One region of the Brevibacillus choshinensis genome, then DNA from elsewhere that is predicted to be linked to it. Evidence: riboswitches for the same ligand, from Rfam matches in the RefSeq annotation. Region 1 holds a riboswitch; the other holds the start of a gene.

Region 1 (8,071 bases):
TCCGGTTTCTGCCTCTTCTCGGTCGGTAAAGGCATTTACACGTTTGCCCGCAACGAGCGGCTGACCACTGGACAGAGTCGCGCCGACAAGTCCGGCAGGCCCGTGGCAGACTGCCGCAACAATTTTGCCAGCTTCAAAGAATTCCCGCAGCAATTCCTGCAGCTTTGCGTTTTCTGGCAGATCAAACATGGTTCCGTGCCCGCCAGGCAAGAATATCGCATTAAAATGAGTTGCATTTAAATCCTGCAGCTTGAGCGTGCTTTCCAGGTACGCGGCTGCGTCCAGGGTTTCCTTTGGGGTATTGTCATCCACGCTTCCCGGATCGATGGGGCCTTTTCCCCCGAGCGGGCTTGCTACGGTTACTTCATATCCTGCTGCAGTGAAACCAAGATAGGCTTCCGCAAATTCGGATAGCCAGATACCCGTCTGCTTTCCTTCGTGAATGTCAGTGTGATTCGTAACGATCATCAAGATTTTTTTCGCCATCTATTTAGCCTCCCGTGAATGTATGATTTGTCACACTGGCTATTCTAAGGTCGACTTTCCCATAAAACAAATTATGTTTTCATGATGTATTCATAAATATATTTATGGATTGGAGGCAAAGAAAAAGCCGCCCTTGCTGTGAGGGCAGCTTTTGGGAGTTCAGCGTGTTTGCGTGCCATACCGCACCAGCACGTGCCAGATCTGCTTCAGATGCTGCCACGTTTCTTCAGGTGTGCCCCAGTCATTCCAGCTGTCCGGATGATGAGAAAAGTCGGCGGCCGCTTTGCCGATCGTGGCGGCATCCAGCACACCGGATGATGAACCGTACTGTTGATCCACTCTCGCTGCGAGAGGCGGCATCGCTGGCCCTCGAAAGTCTACGGGCACCTCTCGCACGGGGAGAGCAAAGCCCGGATGCCAAATGAGCTCGATTCCGTAGCGGTTACACAGCTGCTGGAGCAAACTCTCCATGTCCGTGTCCCGGTAGGATGGATCTGCAAACAACGCCTCGACATCTGTACGGAGGTCGATATCCCCGTGGATTTGGGCTTCGATATAATCGTCCAATGCGCGGCCGACTCGGTGATTTGCCTCTTGAAAATCCTTTGTCCGTGGAGTTAGCAGCTGATGGACCACAGCAGGTACATCCATGTTCGGTGAGCCGAGCGCTTCTTTACCGGTATCGGCGCTGTGCAGTAGAGCAGCAAGAATAGCGTCGAAAGAATCCAGCGTCCCGAAATGCTCCGGTCCGGTATGGCTGTCGCCAAAAGTGAACGTGCAACGCTGCAGCAGTTCAGGTCGCAGCTGAATATAGCAAGAGCCAAATCGCGGGGACGCGCCATCCGCATAATTCATGAGGTTGAGAGCACCGTATTTGGGCCGTTCCTTCCCCCTGTCGGTCGATGACTGGTAGGCGCCCCCGAATAATTTCTCCTCCCAGCGATCACGATCTCCACCGGGAAAGGCGGTACGGCTACCGTTGGTGACGCCGGTCTCAAATTGGCTTTGATAGCTGCCAGCCGCGAAAAGCCCCTCTACCACGGAGATGCCGCCGGGAAGGATTCGGTCTGGATGAAAGTTGAGTGTGACACGAGCATGCTGTCGGATGTTTGCCAGCAAATCCTCCACCGTCGCAAAGTCGACTCCAGCATGTTGAAGGATGGAAGCTGCTTGTTCACGCATTCGCTTTTGCAGCTCCACGGATTGAGTGTGGACAAACTGCAAGGCGAAAGTCTGTGCGGCCGTTAATGATTTCGGTGAGCGTAGCTGCTGTGATTGATGGACGAATGGATCCACGGTTCATCCTCCTCATTTGTCTTCCAAGCGATTTTTATCCATTGTAGTACATCCCTTTTGCCAAGAAAATCTTGATTTGAAAAAACAGGAAAAGGACAACCGCTAGGCTAAATAGACTAGGAGAATAAGTCGGACACCCGAGGAGTGAATCTATGATGAGGCTCAAAGGGAGTAACGCGGTGATCACCGGTGTCAGCCATAAAAAAGGCATTGGTGCAGCAATTGCCCGTGCATTTGCCGCGGAAGGAGCGAATATTTTTTTCACCCATTGGCAGGCAGAGCCGGACTGGGCTTTGGGTTTTCAAAAGGAAATAGAAGAATATGGGGTTCGATGTGCAGGGATGTCATTTGACTTGGCCGACCCGGCAGTACCTGTGCAATTGCTAGACGCAGCTGCTGAACAAATCGGCGAGCCGACCATCCTGGTGAACAACGCGGCCTATTCGACGCGCGACGGCTATGAGCTGTTGGATGCGGATATGTTGGATGCCCATTACGCCGTCAATGTGAGAGCGACCTGCCTTCTGAGTGTGGTATTCGCCCGGCGCCTCAGTCAGGCCGATCTGAAAAAAGGGAGGATCATCAACCTCACTTCTGGTCAGGGACAAGGGCCTATGATAGGCGAATTGGCGTATGTGGCGAGCAAAGGGGCGATTTCGGCTTTTACCCTGTCGTTGTCTGCCGAGGTGGCTCCACTGGGAATCACGGTGAATGCGATTAACCCCGGCCCTACCGATACAGGCTGGATGTCACCCGAGCTGGAAGAGCGGCTCTTCCCTCAATTTTTGCTGGGTCGCATGGGACAGCCAGAGGATGCAGCGCGCTTGGCAGTCTTTTTAGCCAGCGAAGAAGGCGGGTGGATCACGGGACAAGTCATCAATTCAGAGGGAGGATTTTTGCGCAGGTAAGTGACATGAATCAGGAGGGGAGTAAGCGAATATGGAGAAGAAAGCAGTAGGACAAACGGCATCGGTGGGAGTTCAAATCGGAGTGCGAAGAACGCTTTCGCTCTCACCAGAAGATGCCTGGAACAGTCTGATGTCAGAGTCGGGATTGCGACTATGGCTGGGAACGCTCGCCACTGTTTCGATCGAACCTAAGCATTGTTTTGAATCGGCGGAAGGAATTTCGGGTGAGTTGCGCATTGTGAAGCCGTTTCAGCAAATACGTTTGACGTGGAAAAAGAAAGAGTGGCAAAAGCCAAGCACCTTGCAGATACGCTTTTTGAGCAAAACAGCGGGCAAAACGACGATCAGCTTTCACCAAGAGAATCTGAGTGATCTGCGAGTGCGGGAAGAAATGAAGATGCATTGGGAAGCGGTCCTGGAAAAAATAAAAGAAAAGCATGCGTGATGAGCGCATGCCCGTTTTGATATCGCAGATAGGCTGTTAGTCAGCAGCGTCTGATCGCTCGGCAAGACGACGTCCAATCGGAGTCAGCACCCCGTCCATGCTCTGTGCATTTTTCTCGCGATGGTAAGCGAGCAGCCCATCGTCCCCTTTTACTTCTGCCCATTTTTGAAGGGTGTCCCGTTCGCCGGTGTAGGAATAGAACGGAACGGAGTAGCCGCATGAGGTTTTGACAGCATGCAAGGTCACGGCAATAATCTGGCGGGCACCTGGAAGAAGCTCAAAATGGCCAGCCATCTGCTCCCATTCATCCGTGCCAGGGAGTACGACACGGCCTCTCCCGTACAAGCGCAGGATCATGGGCGGCCCTTCAAAAGCCATAAACATCAGGGTAATCCGTCCGTTCTCATCGACATGGGCACTCGTTTCATTTCCGCTTCCCGTCAAGTCGAGATAGGCGACCTCAGTGGGGGACAGGATTCGCAGCACATCATATCCTTTTGGGGACAAATTGACGTGCCCATCCGCATCCAGAGGAGCAGATCCTACAAAAAATATGCGTTGTTTCTGAATGAAGGCTGCGTGTTCAGGCAAAATCTCCGAAAAAAGTTTCCCCAACTCAAACACTCCCTGCCATCGAAATCGTATGGATTCTTTTATAAAAGAAGAGTTCGTCGCAAGCATTGGGTATCCCTTTGTTCTATGAGCCCCATCGTGGCAGCCGGTACATGTATGCATTCACGTGAATCCATCGAAATGAGGGAGAAGGAATTGACGTTTCAGTCTGAAAATAGAGTGCCGGATCGAATCCTCCGATGGGTGACGGATTCTGTCAGTCCATCGGCACAAGTGCATTCCATTACTCGGCTGTACGGCGGAGTATCATCGATCATTCACACGGTCTCCCTTCGAGTGGATGGGGTCGTGAAGGACTATGTTCTCCGCCAGTTTGACAATCAGGAATGGCTGCGTGCCGAACCGGACCTGGCCGTGCATGAAGCAGAGAGCCTACGCTTGGCGGACGGGACAGGCCTGCCGGTGCCACAGTATTTCGCAAGCGACCCGCATGGAGAAAAATGCGGCGTACCCACCGTGCTGATGTCCAAGCTGGAGGGCGCTGTCGTTTTGCAGCCCCAAGACGAAGCTGGTTGGTTAAATGGGCTCGCCAAAGCGCTTGTGCAGATTCATGCCACCCCAGCTGCAGACTTCCCGTGGGCCTACTATTCCTACAACGATGTGCAGAAGCTGGCGACCCCTGATTGGACACGGAATCCCAAGGTGTGGAAAGATGTGATCGAATATGTCAGACGGCCGTTTCCCGAATTCGAGCCTTGTTTTATCCACAGAGATTATCACCCGAATAACGTGCTATGGGACTGTCACGCCGTAAGTGGAGTGGTGGACTGGGTAAATGCCTGCCGTGGACCTGCCGGAATCGATATCGGACATTGCCGGGTCAATCTCGCCCAGTTATTCGATGTTGCGACAGCCGATTCGTTCTTAGCTGCTTATCAAAGCTATGCGGGACCGAGCTTTCACTATGATCCATACTGGGATTTATTATCCTTGACCGACATTCTCTTTGGAGAGCCGCAAGTCTATGCGGGCTGGACAGCGCTCGGGGTCACGGGATTGACCGACGCCTTGATTGCCGAACGGCTGGAAGCGTACGCCAAAAGCCTGTTGAACGAGTGCTGAGGGCCATTCGAGAGCCATTCAAACAAAACCTGGCCGTGTTGTGGTAAAGTGGAAATATTCGAGCAATAGGACAAAGCAAGCACCGATCCAAAGGAGGCAAGATTAGGTATGCAGCAGGCAGAACCACTCGACTTGGGGAACCGCATCCATCTGATCGACGGTCATGACATGGGCTGGAAGGAACGCACAGGTACTTATGTCATCCAAGAAAGGGAATTGACTTTGGTCGAAACTGGCCCCAGTGTGTCTGTTCCCTATATTCGAGAAGGATTAGCGAAGCTGGGCTACACGACGGAGCAAGTCAAATACATCATCGTCACCCACATTCATTTGGACCATGCGGGTGGCGCTGGATTGTTTTTGCGCGATTGTCCGAATGCAGCGATCGTGGTTCATCCAAAGGGAGCGCGACATCTTGTAGACCCGAGCCGCCTCATAGATGGTGCGCGAGCGGTCTACGGAGAACAGTTTGATTCCCTGTTCGAGCCGATCGTGCCCGTTCCACAGAATCGCTTGATTACCAAAGCGGATGGGGAGACCCTCCGTATCGGACCGGATTGCGTGCTGGAATTCATGGATTCTCCCGGGCACGCGAAGCATCATTTCAGCATATACGATCCAGTCAGCAACGGCATGTTTACAGGAGATACGGTAGGTGTGCATTACCCGCAGCTGCGCAGAGACGGGATCGATCTCTTCTTGCCATCTACTTCACCCAACCAGTTTGATCCGGATGAAATGCTTGGCTCCATTGAGCGTTACAGAGCGCGGGACTTAAGCCGCATCTACTTCGGTCACTTCGGCGCGACGGAGAAGGTAGCGGATGTATACAGCCAAATCACCGAGTGGCTCCCGGTATTTGTACGTGAAGGGAAAGAGGTCTTGGCAAAAGGACTCTCGCATGACGATCTGGCCGAGCGGCTTCTGAATCGGGTAAAAGCCAGTTTGCAGTTGCGAAACGTCCCGGAAGATCATGAGGTATACGAGGTCATCTCGCTGGACCTGTCTGTCTGTTCGATGGGGATTGTCGATTATTTGCAAAAGAAAAGCCGCTAGTTTCATGTTCAGGGAAAGAAGGGCCGGCACTCGCAAAGGGGGCATTGGTTCTTCTTTTTTTGAGGAAGGAATGCTAATATGATGGGGGAGTATGAGCAGGTGGACAATTACATAACAGTAGTTGTGAACAGGTGCCTATCGCCCCTTTTGGGGGCAGGGTGAAAAGGGAAGCCGGTGCAAGTCCGGCGCGGTCCCGCCACTGTAAACGGGTTCATGTCGATTTCGATGCCCCGATAGCCAGGAGACCTGCCTGTTTGCTTGCGCGCTGTGTTCCTTCGCGGAAAGGAGCGGCCGGAACGATTGTCTCGTGCAAATGGAAAAGCATGTACGTACGCCATTTGGGACCTGAAACCGACCCTTCGCTTCTGTAGTGGGAGCGAAGGGTTTTTTACATGCGGCGGATTCTTATCCAGTCTGCCAAAGGCCTCGCGTAGCCGAGCTTATCAATGGGCGTACGAGTGAAGAAAGGAAGAAGTAGGGAATGAAAGTGAATCGATTTTGGAAGCTGGCCTTTCCAGTTTTGGCAACCTTGAGTCTGATTGGCTGCAGCAACAGTCAGCCAGCACAGCCTGAGAAACCTGCGGCCGAGCAACAGTCAGCCACGGATACTGCCGCCGGGACTGCAGCTAAACAGACTACCTATCCGCTTACGGTCAAAGACGCAACTGGAAAAGAGGTGACGATCGCCAAAGCACCTTCACGGATCGTCTCCACTTCCCCGGCCGAGACCGAGATCCTGTTTGCCCTCGGCTTGGATGAGCAGATTGCCGGAGTGTCCGATTACGATGATTATCCAGAGGCAGCCAAGTCAAAGCCGAAGGTCGGCGGAGTCGTGAAGCCGAATGAAGAAGCTATCCTGTCGCAGAGCCCTGATCTCGTGATCGGCGGCATCTCCATGGAAAAGCCGGTGGCAGAGAAGCTGAAAACATTAGGCATGCCTGTCTATGTGACCCAGCCGAAAAAAGTGGACGACATTATGGCGAACATTCTGGTGATGGGAACGATTACGAATCGACAAGAGCAAGCGGAGAAATTGGTTGCTCAAATGAAGAACGATATTGCACGGGTGAAAGATGCCGTGAAAAATGTGAAGCCGGAAGACAGAAAAAAGGTGTACCTCGAATTTTCACCGGGTTGGACGGTCGGAAAAGGGGAATTCATGGATGAGCTGATCACCATGGCAGGGGCGACAAACATTGCGGCGGATACCGAAGGGTGGAACCCGATCAGCGAAGAAAAAATCGTCAAGGACGATCCGGATGTGATTCTATACGCCAAAGGCATCACGGATGACAAAACGGGCAAGCAACTGGAAGATATCATAAAAAACCGCAGCGGATGGGAAAAGATGAAGGCGATTCGCGACCAACAGATCTTCGGGATGGATCAAAATACGCTGTCACGCCCAGGTCCACGCATCACAGAAGGACTGATAGAGGTAGCCAAGGCCATTTATCCCGATTTGGTGAAATAGCATGAGGGGAAGACTGATTGCTTGGATAGGGGCGGGCTTCCTGCTGTTGCTCGCATCTGTCATCATCAGCATTTCCCTAGGGGCAGCCAATCTGCCGCTCTCTCAGGTGTGGCTGATTCTGCTGCACCAGATTCCCGGTTTTTCAAACATGGGTGCAGGGAGTTGGCCGGAATCAGCCGAACAGATCGTGATGAAGGTTCGTTTTCCCCGGGTTGTCCTGGCTGTATTGGTCGGAGCGTGTCTGTCCTTGGCTGGAGCAGGGTTTCAGGGAGTCCTGCGCAATTCCTTGGCTGATCCTTACACCATGGGAGTCGCCTCCGGTTCGGCTGTTGGGGCTGCCTTTTTGATTCTGTTTGGACTGCAGATCCCCTTCCTTGGTGAATGGAGCACCCCTGTCTTGGCATTTCTCACTGGCTTTTTCAGCCTCTGGATTGTCATGAGGCTGGCCAACACGCAGGGCAAGCTGCAGACAGAGACATTGCTCTTGTCTGGGGTCGTCGTACAGGCTTTTTTGGGCTCATTGGTATCCTTTATGGTTTCGCTGTCCGATCAGACGGTCAACGAGATCGTGTTCTGGCTGATGGGTAGCCTGTCATTTCGCGGCTGGTCCTTTACCTATGTCCTGCTGCCGTATCTGATCGTCAGTTTCGTCATTTTGATTGCATACTCTCGTGCGCTCAACCTGTTTGCGCTGGGAGAAAGGCAGGCTGC
Region 2 (8,071 bases), 2.7 Mb from region 1:
GTAAAATATTGGACCCAGACCGGCTGGTCTAGGCCCAATTGACGGCGGACTTCCTGCAGCGTTTCCTCACTGGCGCGTTGCCCAACCATCATTCGAGCTGGATCACCTGGGATGACGTGAGAGAGAAAAAACGTGATGAGCGTCACACCCAACAGGACCAGCACGAGCATGGAGAGGCGTTTGGTGATGATTTGTCTCATGAGGAAAGCACTCCTTCAAACGGCTTTATTTGGACATTTCGGCGAGGTTGTAAATCCCCTCCAGCATCGGGTTGTAAACAAAGCCTTTTACGGACTTGCTGACAGGGAGCAAGAAATCTTTTTGGTACAGATAGAGGTATGGAGCTTCGTCGATCGTGATCAGTTGAGCTTCCTTGTACAGCTTTTCACGCTCGGCCTTGTCGTTGATGGAAGCGGCTTTGCGTACCAGCTCGTCCACCTTGCCGTTCTTGTAGAACGCGCGGTTTCCGGCGAGGCCGAAATTGACGGAATCGAACCAGTAGTTCATGAACATGTACGGATCGCCGAAGTCAGGGCTCCATACACCCATGGCGAGGTCAAACTCCCCTTTGTCGATCATTTCGCGGGAAGTCGCATACGCAATCTTCTTCAGGTTCAGCTTCACGCCGATGTCAGAGAAAAAGGCTTGCAGAGCGAGTGCTTCTGTTTCCCACCAGGCTTTGTTGTCGGAGTACAAGAGATCGATCGTCAGGTTGGCAGCGCCTGCTTCAGCCAGCAGTGCTTTCGCTTTTTCCACATCGCGCTTGTATTGAGGAGCGGATTCGTCGTAGCCCCACAGGCCTTTTGGAATCGGACCGCGCATTTGGGTAGCGTAGCCTTCTTGGACGGATTCGGTCAGGGCATCGTAATCGATTGCGTAGCTAAGCGCTTGGCGTACTTTTGGATTTTGCAGAGCCGGATTGCCTTTGGAGGAGTTTACGTAGATGTAGTCGACAAAGAGGCTCGGCTTTTGCAGGACATCGACGTTCGGCAGATCTTTGAGTGCTTTGAGCTGCTCGTTTGGAATCCCTTCGGCGATGTCGATCTCGCCTTGTTCGAGCTGCAAGCGTTGTGCAGTAGCATCTGGGATGATTTTAAAGAAGATGTTTTGGAGTGCAGGCTTCACAGATGAGTTCGGGTTGAGAGTCAGCTTGAGGTATTCGCCTTTTCTCCATTCGGTGAGCTGATAGGGACCGCTGCCCATGGTGTTGTTTGCGAGGAAGTTTTGGCCGAGATCACCATTTTGTTCTTTTTCCATGACCTTCGGATTGACGATGCCGCCATAGTTCGCTGCCAGGGTGGAAAGGAACGGCGGGAAGTTCTTCGAGAGAACGAATGTGACGCTGGTCGGGGAGTCTACTTTTACTTCTTTGATCACACTGTAGACGTCAGCAGGACCTTTTTTGATTTTGAGAGTACGGTCAAAGGTGAATTTCACTGCTTCGGCGGTAACGGGAGTGCCGTCCGAGAATTTGTTGCCTTCCGCGAGAGTGAAGGTCCAGGTAAGACCGTCTTCGCTCACTTTCCATTCTTTTGCCAGACCCGGCTTCACTTCGGTCGTCTCACCGTCGTACTCGACCAGACGCTGGTAGGTAGGATAGGTGATTTTCCATGCGCTGTTGTCAAAGGTGACGGCTGGATCGAGTGTGCCTTGATCGGAAGTGATCCCTACGAACAGCGTGTCAGCCGGAGTAGTTGACGCAGGCTTCGCTGCCTCGGCAGGTTTGCTTTCCGCTGGCTTGGCCTCACCCTGGGACTGGTTCGCTGGCGCGCTGCTGCACGCGGAAACCATCAGGGAGAGGACGAGCAGGGAAGAAGTGAAGAGAGATGACCATCGACGCTTCAATGAATTCGACCCCCAAAGACTATAATATATTTAATTAATTTTTAATATATTGCAAATATTGACCTTATTCAACAATTTTTTCGTTCATTTCCAAAATCCCGCCGTAGATCGGCTGGCTGTTAGTCTGACGGGCCCAGGAGCGAGTACCGTACTCGTAGTGCCACCATTCATGGGAGTAGTTCGTGAATCCGGCGCTGATCATGACGTGGTAAAGAAGACGGCGGTTGCTCTGAATCTCCAAATCTTTTTCAGTAGGCTCCGCGAGCTCCTCGAAGTGGCGGGTCATCGCCAACTCGGTAAAATCGTCAAAATCCGTCCCCATGTCCAGCCAGCCGCCTGGTCCGGCGATAGTCAGGTCGACCGCTCCACCAGAGAGGTGGGGAGAAGGGATTTGAATATCGGTCGTAGGCTTTGCGACGAATTTGCTGAGCTCCCGGGTAATCGCTTCTTCATCCGTCCAGCCTTGTGAGAGCAGGTCTTGGCGGAATCCTTCGTACAAGGATGCTTGTACTTCATAGGAACGCCAGCCATCGAACACGACCAGCTGCAAGCCGTCTGGAAGCCGTTCGGCGGCAAGTGCCAGTCTGTCCGCCGCTCCCTTGCGCAAATAGGCTTCGGTCTGGGTGCCCGCATAGCCGAGATGGTAGTAAGCGGGATAGACTGTGATTCTGGGAGACAAGGTAGAGAGAGGGACCATCGCTTCGCCGCATTCGATCACAGGAGGCGTGAAAGCTGTCCGGTCATCGTGTATGGCTGGAATGCGAGGATAGTTCATTTTCGTTCACCTCCTTGGGCAGGTTTGATTGTTTGAAAGAATTGGGCGACTTTAGGAAATATCGTAGCGGAAAAAGGGTTTTTAGTAAACTGTAATTATATTTAATTTTCTGCAATTATGAGTCGGAGTACATGAAAAAAGTGCCTCTTCAAGCCGTGGACAGCTTGCGGGGCACTCGCTTTTTTGCATTTTCATCGTTTTTTTCTAACGAACGTAGATTTTGGTTTTTGCTTTGCCTACTCGTATTTGGCCGCTCGAGTCTTGCTTGACGCTGACTTCGAGGGTGTACGTTCCCTTTTTCGCGGGCTTGAAGCGGTAGATGTATTTGTATCCGCGAAGGTCGTCATCGTAGGTACCGATGAACTGGACTACGCTCGGATTGTTCCACGACATGTAGTGCTCGGAGGAACCCGAATCCTTGTTCAAGGGATAAGTGACAGTCAGATAGATTTCTTCCCCTGCTTTCATATAAGCCGTGTTAGGGGAGAGGGAGACGGCGATGGTGGGGTTTTCTTTGACTTCGAATTTGTAGAATCCTATACCCTCCCATACTTCTTTTGTCTTTTCATCCTGCATCTTATTGAAAAAGAAAGGCATATACGTTCCCGGTATTTTCGGCGTAAAGTAGCCGGTCGTTACATAAAAGTTTCCTCTGCGTACGGTGCGGACTTGCTCGACTTTTTGCGTGTCATCCACTGAGTTCATGGAGTAAAAGTGAAAATTCCCTTCTTTTGTTATTTCCCCTTTGTAGGGCGTAGTCACGGTAAATTTGATTTTTTGTCCGACGATCAGATTCTTAGACGGGGAGATCACGAAACCAGAATCCACACTTGGAATGACTCCAGGCATGTTGTCTTTGACGCGGATGGTCACGGATGCGTGGCCGACCCATGCTTGCCCTTCTCCATGCATGGAAATGGAATAGTCAAAAGTCTTTTCCCCGATGTATTCCGCTTGGAAAGTCACTCTCGAAACATAATGACCGTCTACGATCTTAGTCTCAGCAGACTCTTTGACATTTGTGAAAAAGGCCTCGTAATAGTCTCCTTTCTTTTCTGTGACAGCTTCGATGGTGATTTCATCATCGAGTTTGGGCTCACCTTCCTCGGATAACACCGTCAGCTTCACCGGCACTTCTATTTTTTCCGCTGCTTGTGCCGGCACGTACGCAAACAGCAAGGCCACCATGAGCAATCCCATCCAGACAGCCCGAATACGAGACAGATTCTTACATGATTCCGCCAACTTTCTCACTCCTTATTTGGAAGATATATCCTAACCATTTTCCCAGCTTTTGCTTGAATCCCCACAGGCATTTGCTATTATTAAAGCAAGTGCTTGTCATAGAAGACAGCGTCAATTGAATACGTTAGTACAAACAGGTCCTTGTTTCTGCGAAATCCTTTTGCAGGAGCAAGGTTAAAAGGGAAGTTTGGTGAAATGCCAACGCGGTCCCGCCACTGTAAGAGAGGAGCCCATCTTCACGGCGTCAGCCATCCACTGCCCAATAGGGAGCGGGAAGGAGAAGAGGGGTGATGATCCTCGAGCCAGGAGACCTGCCTGTTTTTGTGTGTGCACTGATTTCCTTCGGGTCAAAGGAAGAGGTGAGGATCGTTGCTTGATTGCCATCCGCGCTTTGTTTTCCTTTCATGTTTGAGGGAGAACGAAGCGTTTTTTATTTATTGATTTGCGGGAGGATTCACAATGAATAAACAAGACGCCAAACGAGGATTGCTGCTGGTCTATACAGGAGACGGCAAGGGAAAAACAACGGCTGCACTCGGGCTCGCTGTACGGGCTACGGGTCGGGGCAAAAAAGTGCTGATGGTGCAGTTCATCAAGTCGCCGGAACGTACCTACGGGGAAAAGCTCGTCTTTGACAAAATCGGGATTGAGATCGTGCAAAAGGGGATTGGCTTTACCTGGACCAAGACGCCGGAAGAGCATCGCGCTGCCTTGAAGGAAGCGTGGGACTATGCGAAGGAACAGCTGCTCAGCGGCGGCTACGATGTCGTCATTTTCGATGAGCTGAACAACGCGCTGGCCATCGACCGTTTTCCTATTGATGACGTGCTGCCCCTTGCGGATGTGCTGGAGACGATCCAAAGCAGGCCGAAGCATATTCACCTCGTGATTACGGGCCGAAGCGCCAAGCAGGAAATCATGGACATGGCTGATCTGGTGACAGAGATGAAGCCGATCAAGCACTACTACGATGAAGGAATCCCCGCTGTGTTGGGAGTGGAATTCTGATGGGCGTGCTGGAAACCTTCGGGCATGGCGGTGACCTGCTGACAGCGGCTGAGCGGTTTGGCGTGGCCCCAGGCGAGTTCCTCGATTACAGCGCCAACATCAATCCGCTCGGGATGCCGGAGAGTGTCAGACAGATGCTGGTCGATTCGATCGGAGAAGTGACGAGATATCCGGACCCTGGGCACCGTGAGTTTCGTCAGGCTCTGGCTGATCGCCTCGGTTTGCCACAGTCATGGCTGCTGTCTGCAAATGGAGCGGCAGAAGCGATGGCAATCGCGATTCTCGGTCTCGCGCCGCAGACGGTCGGAGTGGTCTATCCGTGTTTTTCCGAATACGCGCAGCTCGCCACCCAGTTCGGCGCACGAGTCGTCGGCTGCTACGGCGTGGAAGAGAATGGATACAAGCCGGATATGGGAGATCTGCATCGATTGTTTGAAGAAGCCGATCTGATCTTCGTAGGCTCACCGAACAATCCGACAGGCGTCTTGTACCAGCAGGATGAGCTCTTGAAAATGGCGGACTGGGCTGAGCAGACGAAGACGTGGCTGGTCGTAGACGAAGCCTTTCTCGACTTTGTGGAGGAGGAGCGGCAGTTTACATTGGCGGATCGGTTAGAAAGCTTTCCGCACGTCATCCTCATGCGATCGATGACCAAGATGTACGCGATACCCGGACTGCGCCTCGGCTACGCGATCGCACATCCCGAGGTGATCGGCCGCATGCGCGAAAAGCAGGTGAGCTGGAGCGTCAATGCATTGGCGCTGCGGGCAGGGGTGCTTTGCCTTGCAGAGCAGTCATACGAGGAAAAGACGCGCGAGTTGATCGCTTTCGAACGTGACTACCTCACCCGGTTTATCCGAGATGAGCTCGGCTGGAAGGTCTGGGCGGGGGAAGCGAACTTTTTGCTGATGCGTTCGCCGGCCTCTAAGACCGCCGAGCAATTGCAAGCGCTCCTCGGCAAAAAAGGAATCCTGATCCGAAGCTGTGCCATGTATCCGGGCTTGACTGCGCATGATGTGCGGATCGCCGTCCGCGGTCCAAAGGAAAATGAACGGCTGGTGAAAGCCCTGCGCGATGTCTGGTGCGACGGGAGGTGGGCGTAAGTGAGTCTGATCCTGGTGACAGGAGGCGTACGCTCCGGAAAAAGCCGCTTTGCGGAGGAACTGGCCGAGAAGACGAGCGGTTCCGTGATCTACGTAGCGACAGGGGAAGCATGGGACGAAGAGATGACGGCGAGGATCGAGAAGCATCAGGCCCGCCGACCCGCTCATTGGGGATGTGTCGAGGCTTTTGGTCAGCTCGCCGACGTGCGTGCCGCCAGTGCCGGTTATGAGGTGGTGCTGGTCGATTGCCTCTCCACGTGGGTGAGCAACCGGTTGATGAGCGTGCCGGAGCCAGAATGGAGAAGCGAATCGATTACACAGGAAATCGTGCGGGATGCGAAAGAATGGTTGGCGGGCGTGGCCGAAGCTGGACAAAGCCAAACCGTCATTGCCGTCACCAGCGAGGTCGGATTGGGCGGAGTCGCGATGAGCAGGCTGGGGCGCTGGTTTGCCGATGTGCTGGGGGATGTCAATCAGCTGACAGCTCGGCAGGCTGATACGGTCTATGCCATTATGGCCGGAATTCCCTGGAGGATCAAGGGATGAGCGCGCTGTGGCATGCGATATCGTTTTTTACGAGAATCCCGGTGCCGTGGCTAAAGCCTTCGGAGACGGCATGGAAAAAGAGCGTCAACTGGTATCCGGCAGTGGGCATTGTCATCGGGCTGTTGCTATGTGCCATTAACCAAGCAGCCCTTTACTTGTTCAGCCCTCTGCTGGCTGCCGTGTTGACGCTCGGGATATGGGTGTACATCACAGGTGGCCTTCATCTGGACGGTTGGATGGATCTGGCAGACGGTCTGGGCAGCAGTCGTCCCCGCGAGCAGGTCTTGGCGATCATGAAGGACAGCCGAGTCGGAGCAATGGGGGTACTGGCGGCCATCCTGCTACTGCTGCTCAAAGCGGCTTCCCTGGCTGAGCTGGCTCGCTTGGAGTGGGCACTGCTGCTCCTCGTGCCGTTCGCAGCGAGGACGCATGTACTCCTCGCGATCCGCTTTTGGCCGTACATATCCGCTGAGAAAGGCATCGGGAGGGGCATCAGTGAAGGACTGTCCTCCCTGTCGATCTGGCTCGGTTACGCCGTCTTGCTTGCTGCGGGCTGGCTGCTCGGCGGGTGGGCAGCGGTGGCTGCGATCGCGGTGTCGCTGCTGTTTGCTCTGTGGTTTTCACGCGAGGTGGCAGGCAAGCTCGGCGGTCTTAACGGAGACTGCTATGGAGCGGTGATCGAGAGCAGCGAGGCGGTCATGCTGCTCGTCCTCGCTGGGAGCTGGTGGGCATGAGATGGCTTTGGATACGCCATGGCGAGACGGATATGAATCGGCAAAAGCGGTATTTGGGACATAGCGATGTTGCTTTGAATGAGACGGGCCTGCGTGAGGCCGGCGAGCTGGCAAAACGGTTGGCACGCGTGGGAGAGACTCCTGTTACGCTCTATTCCAGTGATTTGCGGCGTTGCGTGCAGACGGCAGAGCCCCTAGCGGCTGGCTGGAAAGTCCCGCTGGTGACCGTACCCGCACTGCGCGAGCTGTCCTTTGGGGATTGGGAGCTCTTTACATACGAACAGTTGATGGAAAAGGATAACGAACGAGCCACGCGCTGGTACGCCGATCCGTTCACGTACGCACCGCCAAACGGAGAAAGTCTGCGTGAGCTAGGCGGGCGCGTGGATCAATGGCTGCGCGGATTGCTGAAGGGGATGGATTCGGGTGAGCCGGCCGGCACGGCAGTTATCGTTACACACGGCGGCGTCATCCGCTGGTTCCAGGCGGAGTGGCTTATGCAGGATCCCAGCCGCTACTGGCAGACAGAAGGCTTGAAGAACGGAGAGGTCCTTGTCGTGGAATGGGACGGACAACGCTTTCGAAAGCAATCTCTGACGAACGAGAGAGGATCATGATGAACGAGGCATTGATATTGGGAGCGGCTTACCTGATCGACCGTGTGGTGGGTGAACCGCGGGGGCTGACGCATCCGGTCGTCATCATCGGCTGGTGGATTACGCGGCTGGAGCGCGTCATCCGCACCCTCATCAAGAGGGAAGAGCATTTGAAAATTGCCGGACTGCTGTTTCCACTCTTGATCGTATCCGGCAGCT

Evidence for each region. Region 1 has a riboswitch for cobalamin ahead of JNE38_RS19995 (ABC transporter substrate-binding protein). Riboswitches for the same ligand answer to the same signal wherever they lie in the genome.
Region 2: it holds a riboswitch for cobalamin, as region 1 does, so the genes downstream of both, cobO (cob(I)yrinic acid a,c-diamide adenosyltransferase) here and JNE38_RS19995 (ABC transporter substrate-binding protein) in region 1, are expected to answer to the same signal.

The regions. Positions count from the first base shown of each region.
Region 1 covers NZ_CP069127.1:3,968,709-3,976,779, reverse strand. Annotated here, with positions in the region: gene JNE38_RS20030 (type 1 glutamine amidotransferase domain-containing protein) at 1-486, opposite strand, end outside; gene JNE38_RS20025 (DUF3626 domain-containing protein) at 646-1,782, opposite strand; gene JNE38_RS20020 (SDR family oxidoreductase) at 1,935-2,690, shown strand; gene JNE38_RS20015 (SRPBCC family protein) at 2,722-3,135, shown strand; gene JNE38_RS20010 (pyridoxamine 5'-phosphate oxidase family protein) at 3,172-3,750, opposite strand; gene JNE38_RS20005 (phosphotransferase family protein) at 3,904-4,830, shown strand; gene JNE38_RS20000 (MBL fold metallo-hydrolase) at 4,939-5,886, shown strand; cobalamin riboswitch at 5,999-6,154, shown strand; gene JNE38_RS19995 (ABC transporter substrate-binding protein) at 6,368-7,360, shown strand; gene JNE38_RS19990 (FecCD family ABC transporter permease) at 7,362-8,071, shown strand, end outside.
Region 2 covers NZ_CP069127.1:1,224,292-1,232,362, forward strand. Annotated here, with positions in the region: gene JNE38_RS06560 (ABC transporter permease) at 1-200, opposite strand, end outside; gene JNE38_RS06565 (ABC transporter substrate-binding protein) at 226-1,845, opposite strand; gene JNE38_RS06570 (M15 family metallopeptidase) at 1,910-2,620, opposite strand; gene JNE38_RS06575 (hypothetical protein) at 2,825-3,865, opposite strand; cobalamin riboswitch at 3,984-4,198, shown strand; gene cobO (cob(I)yrinic acid a,c-diamide adenosyltransferase) at 4,325-4,873, shown strand; gene cobD (threonine-phosphate decarboxylase CobD) at 4,873-5,976, shown strand; gene cobU (bifunctional adenosylcobinamide kinase/adenosylcobinamide-phosphate guanylyltransferase) at 5,977-6,522, shown strand; gene cobS (adenosylcobinamide-GDP ribazoletransferase) at 6,519-7,256, shown strand; gene JNE38_RS06600 (histidine phosphatase family protein) at 7,253-7,873, shown strand; gene cbiB (adenosylcobinamide-phosphate synthase CbiB) at 7,873-8,071, shown strand, end outside.